DNA from 3 places in the Nocardioides cavernaquae genome. Region 1 is predicted to be linked to each of the others. Evidence: predicted binding sites of a transcription regulator. Region 1 holds the regulator's gene; each other region holds the start of a gene.
What was found. Region 1 encodes LexA, which represses DNA repair genes until DNA is damaged. Its sites were predicted from a motif close to TCGAACANNTGTTCGA; they were not measured.
Positions count from the first base shown of each region.

Region 2: a site for LexA is predicted at 1,062-1,077, ahead of recA (recombinase RecA). Genes of this name have one in related genera too.
Region 3: a site for LexA is predicted at 1,158-1,173, ahead of D4739_RS17270 (SAV_6107 family HEPN domain-containing protein). Genes of this name have one in related genera too.

Region 1 covers NZ_QYRP01000002.1:1,981,116-1,983,376, reverse strand. Annotated here, with positions in the region: gene D4739_RS09665 (LysM peptidoglycan-binding domain-containing protein) at 1-242, shown strand, start outside; gene lexA (transcriptional repressor LexA) at 701-1,420, shown strand; gene D4739_RS09655 (M15 family metallopeptidase) at 1,474-2,261, shown strand, end outside.
Region 2 covers NZ_QYRP01000002.1:3,224,213-3,226,473, reverse strand. Annotated here, with positions in the region: gene D4739_RS15565 (NCS1 family nucleobase:cation symporter-1) at 1-101, opposite strand, end outside; gene D4739_RS15560 (GntR family transcriptional regulator) at 187-954, opposite strand; gene recA (recombinase RecA) at 1,206-2,249, shown strand; gene D4739_RS15550 (regulatory protein RecX) at 2,258-2,261, shown strand, end outside.
Region 3 covers NZ_QYRP01000002.1:3,446,734-3,448,994, reverse strand. Annotated here, with positions in the region: gene D4739_RS16615 (DUF4126 domain-containing protein) at 1-217, opposite strand, end outside; gene D4739_RS16610 (ArsC/Spx/MgsR family protein) at 239-598, opposite strand; gene D4739_RS16605 (YbaK/EbsC family protein) at 599-1,069, opposite strand; gene D4739_RS17270 (SAV_6107 family HEPN domain-containing protein) at 1,206-2,183, shown strand; gene D4739_RS17265 (class I SAM-dependent methyltransferase) at 2,131-2,261, shown strand, end outside.

The DNA.
Region 1 (2,261 bases):
TGTTCGCCGCCACCGTCGCCTTCGTGCTGGCCAGTGGGTCCAGCGCCAACTCCGAGCAGGGCGGCGCCCCGCTCGCCACCGAGCGCATCGTGGTCACCCCCGGCCAGACGCTCTGGCAGATCGCGGCCGACCGCGCCGACGACGGCGAGGTCCGCGCCATGATCGACTCCATCGAGAAGCTCAACGCCCTCGACGAGCCGATGCTCTACGCCGGCCAGGAGCTCTTCGTTCCGGTCGGCTGACACAGACGCGCGGCGGGGCGCTGGTGACTCCGCCGCGGCAAGTTCTTGCGCGCCGCTTCGACCCCGGTGCGTGAGATGGGGAAGACACGGGGGCGGAGTCCACTTGGGCTCCGCCCCCGTTTCGCATTTTCCGTCGACACGGCGCTTCGTTGGATGGCCGGGGCGGCTGCGGCACACGGTGGCGGGGACGCGGGCGGGCTGGGTCGCCGGCGCGCGGCGGATGCGCGACGGCGCACGGAGCGTAAAAGTCGGCTGCGGCCAGAGCGCGCGAGTGGGCGGCTGAGTCTGCCGCGCCGACAGCGACGGCGTTGCCGCGCAGGAGCCGCCCCAGCCACACCCAACGCAGCCCAAGATCCCCACCCCGCCCCGACACGCCGTTCGAACAGGTGTTTGAACACCCGCGTGAATCCGGATACGTTGGAGACACCCGCCCAGCCCACGACGTAAGGCACACGACGATGGCGACTCCTCCGCACAAGGTCTCCGAGTTCCCCGACGGCCCACCGGATGCGACCGGGCTGACTCCGCGTCAGCAGCGCATCCTCAACGTCATCCGCGACTCCCTCGAGGACCGTGGCTACCCGCCGAGCATGCGCGAGATCGGCGACCTGGTCGGGCTGACCAGCTCCAGCTCGGTGTCCCACCAGCTGAAGGTGCTCGAGCAGAAGGGCTTCATCAAGCGTGACCCCAACCGTCCGCGCGCGCTCGAGGTGTTCCTGCCCGAGGTGCTCGCGGCGCGGCGCTCGATCGGCGCGGCCGACGAGACGTCGTACGACGAGACCGGCATCGGCGACTCGATGCCTGCAGCGACCTACGTGCCGATCGTGGGGCGGATCGCGGCGGGCGGCCCGATCCTCGCCGAGGAGCGCATCGAGGAGGTCTTCCCGCTGCCGCGGAGCCTGGTCGGCGACGGCACGCTCTTCCTGCTCGAGGTCTCGGGTGACTCGATGATCGACGCGGCGATCTGCAGCGGTGACTACGTCGTGATCCGCCAGCAGCCGACCGCCAACAACGGCGACATGGTCGCGGCGCTGCTCGACGGCGAGGCGACGGTGAAGACGTTCCAGAAGAAGGACGGCCACGTGTGGCTGCTCCCCCACAACGAGGCCTACGACCCCATCGACGGCACCCACGCCTCGATCCTGGGCATCGTGACCGCGGTGCTTCGCCGGGTCTGATTTTCCCCCACCGTCGGGAGGACGACGGGTCACGGAGGCCTACGCTGGCCGACGTGACCCGTCGTTCGCATTTCGGAGCCGTCCGCCTCACGTGTGCGGCGCTGGCCTTGAGCGCCGCGCTGTCCGCGTGCGAGCCGCTGCTCCGCGAGGACGGGCCGCCGCCCGCGCCCGCATCTCCGGGAGCACCCGCTACGGGAGGTACGCCGAGCGCACCTGCTGCTCCGACTCCGTCACCGACCGGACCGGCAGCGCCATCGGCACCCGCACCGCCTGCGCCGGGCACTGTCGCGCCCGCCTGGCTCGGGAAGCGGCCCCTGCCGGAGACCGCCGACGGCTTCGGGGAGATCCAGGCAACGCCACGGGTCCTGCGCAATCGCCGCTTCACACTGCCCGACACGTTGCCGATGCTCCCCGGGGACGGGTTCGCCTCGCACGTCGTCAGTCCGGCCCCCGCCGACGTGATCGCACGCTCGACCTGGGTGGAGGGCTGCCCCGTCTCGGCGAGCGACCTGGCCTGGGTGCAGCTCGCCTTCCGCGGGTTCGACGGCGCACGCCACACCGGCGAGCTGCTGGTCAACGCCGACGTGGCACAGGACATGGTCAAGGTCTTTCGGCAGCTCTGGCGCGCCAAGTTCCCGCTCGAGGAGATGCGGGTGACCCGGCGCGACGAGCTCGACGCCGCCCCCACCGGAGACGGCAACAACACCAGCGCCTTCGTGTGCCGGCCCTCCGTCGGATCAACCCACTTCAGCCAGCACGCCTACGGGCTGGCGGTGGACGTCAACCAGTTCCAGAACCCGTACACGAAGGGCGACCTGGTCCTGCCAGAGCTCGCATCGGC
Region 2 (2,261 bases), 1.2 Mb from region 1:
AGGTCTTCGTTGGAGAGTCGGGGGTCGTAGTCGCGCTTTCCTACGCCGCGGCCCGGCGGATAGCCGGCGGCCTCGACGATGTCGGGCTGGGTGGGCTCCATGGGGTGCTCCTTAGTCGTCGCAGTTGATGCCGATGACGCTAGGAATCTCGTGTTTCGGTCCTCGTGGTTCCGGATCACGCACCCGTCACGGGAAAGATATATGGCCGGGGCGGAAGACCTCGGGCTCGCTGGCGAAGGCCTGGAGAGCCAGCTTGAGGTGCTCGAAGTGCTGCGCCGACTCGGCAGCCAGCCGGTCCCCGTCGCGGGCCAGGAAGGCATCGAGCAGGTGGTCGTGCTCGCTGCACAGCATCAGCCGGTCGTCCTCCGCCACGCGCGCCATGGGGCGGACCGCCTCGGTCATGTTCCACGCGGCTTCGTACATGTGGGCCAGTCGCTGCATGCCGGCGGGAGCGATCAGCGCCATGTGGAACCGGCGCGACTCCTCGTGGTAGGCGGAGGCGTCCTTCGTCGCTGCGGCCACGGTGAGTGCCGCGTGCGACGCCCGCACGACGTCGTCATCCTCCGTCGACGCGTTGAGCACGGCGGCACGCAGGGCCGCGGCCTCGAGGGCCTCGCGCACTTCGTAGAGCTCCCTGAACTCCGCAAAGGTCAGCTTCGCCACGCTGTAGCCGATGTGCGGGACGTGTTCGACGAGCCCCTCGCTGGTCAGCATCTTGAGCGCCTCGCGGACCGGGATGTGGCTGACCCCGAAGAACTCCGCGACGGCGTCGATCGGGATCAGCGTGCCGGGAGGCTCCTGCCCGGAGAGGATGGCCCGCCTCAGGTCGTCGAGGACGCGTGGCGCGACGCCGCTCGGAGCGCTGTTCACCAGCTGTGCCGCGAACGCAGATCGCCTCCGTGGCGCCGGCGAACGCTCGCGTCGTCGCGGGGAGGGTGTGGTGGTGCCCGTCATGCGAGTCGACGTTAAGCCTGTTCTGTTACGCCCGCGTTGCACAGCCGCTACGGTGCCGTCCGGCCCGTGGAAAGCGGTGGCGACACGCGGGGTGTCGGATGCCCCGATCGAACAGGTGTTCGGCTAGGTTTGTGCTTACGGGTACGACGTCCGGCGAGGTTTTCCACAGGTGTCGACGGTGCTGATCAGGCGCTGTCGGTGGCTCGCCCTAACGTCGCCGATGTACCCACAAACGACGACACGACAAGGACATCACCATGGCTGGAGATCGCGAGAAGGCGCTCGATGCAGCGCTCGCAAACATCGAGAAGCAGTTCGGCAAGGGCTCGGTCATGCGACTGGGCGACGACACGCGAGCCCCGCTCGAGGTGATCCCGACCGGCTCCATCGCGCTGGACGTGGCGCTCGGCCTCGGTGGCCTGCCGCGTGGCCGTGTCGTCGAGATCTACGGCCCGGAGTCCTCCGGAAAGACGACGGTCGCCCTGCACGCGGTGGCCAGCGCCCAGGCCGCCGGCGGCGTCGTCGCGTTCATCGACGCCGAGCACGCGCTCGACCCCGACTACGCCAAGGCGCTCGGTGTCGACACCGACGCCCTGCTGGTCTCCCAGCCCGACTCCGGTGAGCAGGCGCTCGAGATCGCGGACATGTTGATCCGCTCCGGTGCGCTCTCGCTGATCGTCATCGACTCCGTGGCGGCGCTCGTGCCCCGCGCCGAGATCGAGGGCGAGATGGGTGACAGCCACGTCGGTCTGCAGGCCCGACTCATGTCGCAGGCGCTCCGCAAGATGACCGGCGCGCTCAACAACTCGCAGACCACCGCGATCTTCATCAACCAGCTGCGCGAGAAGATCGGCGTCATGTTCGGCTCGCCGGAGACCACGACCGGTGGTCGCGCGCTGAAGTTCTACTCCTCGGTCCGCCTCGACGTGCGCCGCATCGAGACGCTCAAGGACGGCACCGACATGGTCGGCAACCGCACCCGCGTCAAGGTCGTGAAGAACAAGGTGGCTCCGCCGTTCAAGCAGGCCGAGTTCGACATCATGTACGGCAAGGGCATCTCCCGCGAGGGTGGCCTGATCGACGTCGGTGTCGAGGCGGGCCTGGTCCGCAAGGCCGGTGCTTGGTACACCTACGAGGGCGACCAGCTGGGCCAGGGCAAGGAAAACGCCCGCAACTTCCTCAAGGACAACCCGGACCTGGCCAACGAGCTGGAGAAGAAGATCCTCGAGAAGCTCGGCGTCGGCCCGAAGGTCGATGCGCCTGCCGTGGTCGAGCCGGTCAACGTCGACTTCTGAGTCGGCTGATGT
Region 3 (2,261 bases), 1.5 Mb from region 1:
TCGCGTCCCAGGTCGAGTCGACGTAGGGGATCTTGTCCGCGACGAACTCCATGGCGAACATGAACCCGGCCGCGGCGAGCACCTCCCAGCGTCCCAGGACGTCGGGGAGCTGGCCGAACGTCCCGAATCGCTCCGCGAGCCCCAGCACGAGGAGAACGAGGTAGCTGTTGACGCCGCTGGCCCAGCCGCTGGAGAAGACGAGCGCAAGACTTTCCACGCGCTGAATCTAACGGGCGGCTCAGCCTGCGGCGATGACCTTTGCCAGGCTTTCGGCGTCGCGCCCGACCACGGTCGTGCCGTCGCCTGCGGTGATGATCGGGCGCTGGATCAGGCGCGGGTTGTGCACCATCAGCGCCAGCCAGTCGCCGCGGTGCGCCTCGTCCCTGGGTGGGAGCGTCACGCCGAGCCCCTTCGCGTCGCCCGTCCTCGCGATGTGCCACGGGTCCACGCCCAGGCGGGCAAGGACATCCTCGAGCTCGGCGGCGGTCGGCGGCTCGTCGAGATAGCGCCGGACGGTGTAGTCCGCGCCGGTGGCGTCGAGCTCGCTGACGGCCGTGCGGCACTTGGAGCAGGCAGGGTTGAGCCAGATCTCGATCATTCAGTCCACCTCGATCGCGGTGCCGCCGGTCAGGCGGAGGAGCTCGTCGTAGGTCGTGGAGAAGACCGCCGACGGGTGTCCGGCCGCTGCCCACAGGACGGGATGCTTCTGCAGCCAGATGTCGACCCAGGTCGGGATCGGGCTGGGGTGCGCGATGGGGGACACGCCGCCGATCACCTGCCCGGTGTGGTTGCGGACGAAGTCGGCGTCAGCCCGCTTCAGCTTCGGTACGGCGATGCGCGCGGCCGTCGCGGTCGTGTCCACCCGGTGTGCGCCACTGGTGAGGACCAGGACGGGCTCGTTGTCGCTGGAGAACAGCAGGCTGTTCGCGATGGCACCGACCTCGCAGCCGAGCGCGGCGGCGGCCAGGGCTGCCGTGTGCGCGGATTCGGGGAGGACGATCACCTCGCCGGTGCCGCCGAGACGCTCCAGTTCAGCGCGAAAACTCGTGATCGAGGGGTGCTCGTCCATGCCCTCGACCCTAGTCGGACCAGTTTTCCCCAGGGCACGCGGTCGAGGTTGTCCTGTTGTCGGAGGGCAGGTGTAGCGTTCCTCTTGTTCGAACAACTGTTCGATCAGGCGGGTCGACGACCGAAGGAGATTCCCGATGATGCTGTTGCCCGCGACGACGCACGCCTACCTCGAGCGCGCTGCCGAGTCGCTGCGTGAAGCGATCACGACGAGTGACGTCCCGACCCGCTACGCCCACGCCCATGTCGCTGCGTTGCGCGCCGCGGCGGCACTGCTCGCCGCCCGGGCCCACCCGGACCCCAAGCGCCGGCGCCAGAAGAACGCCTGGGTCCTGCTCGCGGAGGTGGCGCCCGAGCTGACGGAGTGGTCCGCGTTCTTCGCCGCGGGTGCGTCCAAGCGCGCGGCAGCCGAGGCGGGTTCGCGTCGTGCGGTGTCCGAGCGGGATGCGGACGACCTCGTGCGTGACGCAGACCGCTTCCTCTCCGTGATCGAGCAGGCGCTGGGCCTGGCGCCGCACCTGCCGGTCGAGGAGGAGATCGTGTTCCGGCCGCGCTTCGCGCGGGCGCCTGATCTCTGTCCTACTAGGGTGGGATCCATGGCAGGCACCGGTGGAGTGGCAGGCAGCGAGCGCGAGCGACCCGGCGAACGCCGTGCGGCCGCACGCACGACAGTGGTGTGGAACGCTCTCGACGCCGTTCTGGCAGGCCAGCCCGGAGCAACGGTGCTCGACATCGGCGGTGGCACGGGTGGCTTCGCTGTCCGGGTCGCCGAGCTGGGGCATCACGTTCGCGTGGTCGACCCGAGCCCGGACGCCTTGGCCGCACTTGGCCGACGCGCGCAGGAGCAAGGCGTTGCGGAGCGGGTGACTGCCCAGCAGGGCGACCTCTCCACGTTGCTGGAGCTCGTGCCGGGCGCCAGTGTCGATGTCGTGCTGTGCCACGGGGTGCTGGAGGTCAGCGATGACCCGGCTGCCGCGTTGGCGACCATCGCCACCGTCCTGCGACCGGGCGGCACGCTCAGCCTGCTCGTCGCGCAGCGCCATGCGCCGTCCTGGCCGCGCGATGGCCGGCCACTTCGGCCAGGCGCTGACCCTCCTCGACGGTGGTCCGGGTGAGGTGCCGGCGCGAGGGCGTGGCACCGGGCGCCGCTGGACGGCTGCCGAGATCGTCGCGCTGCTCGACGCGGCTGGGTT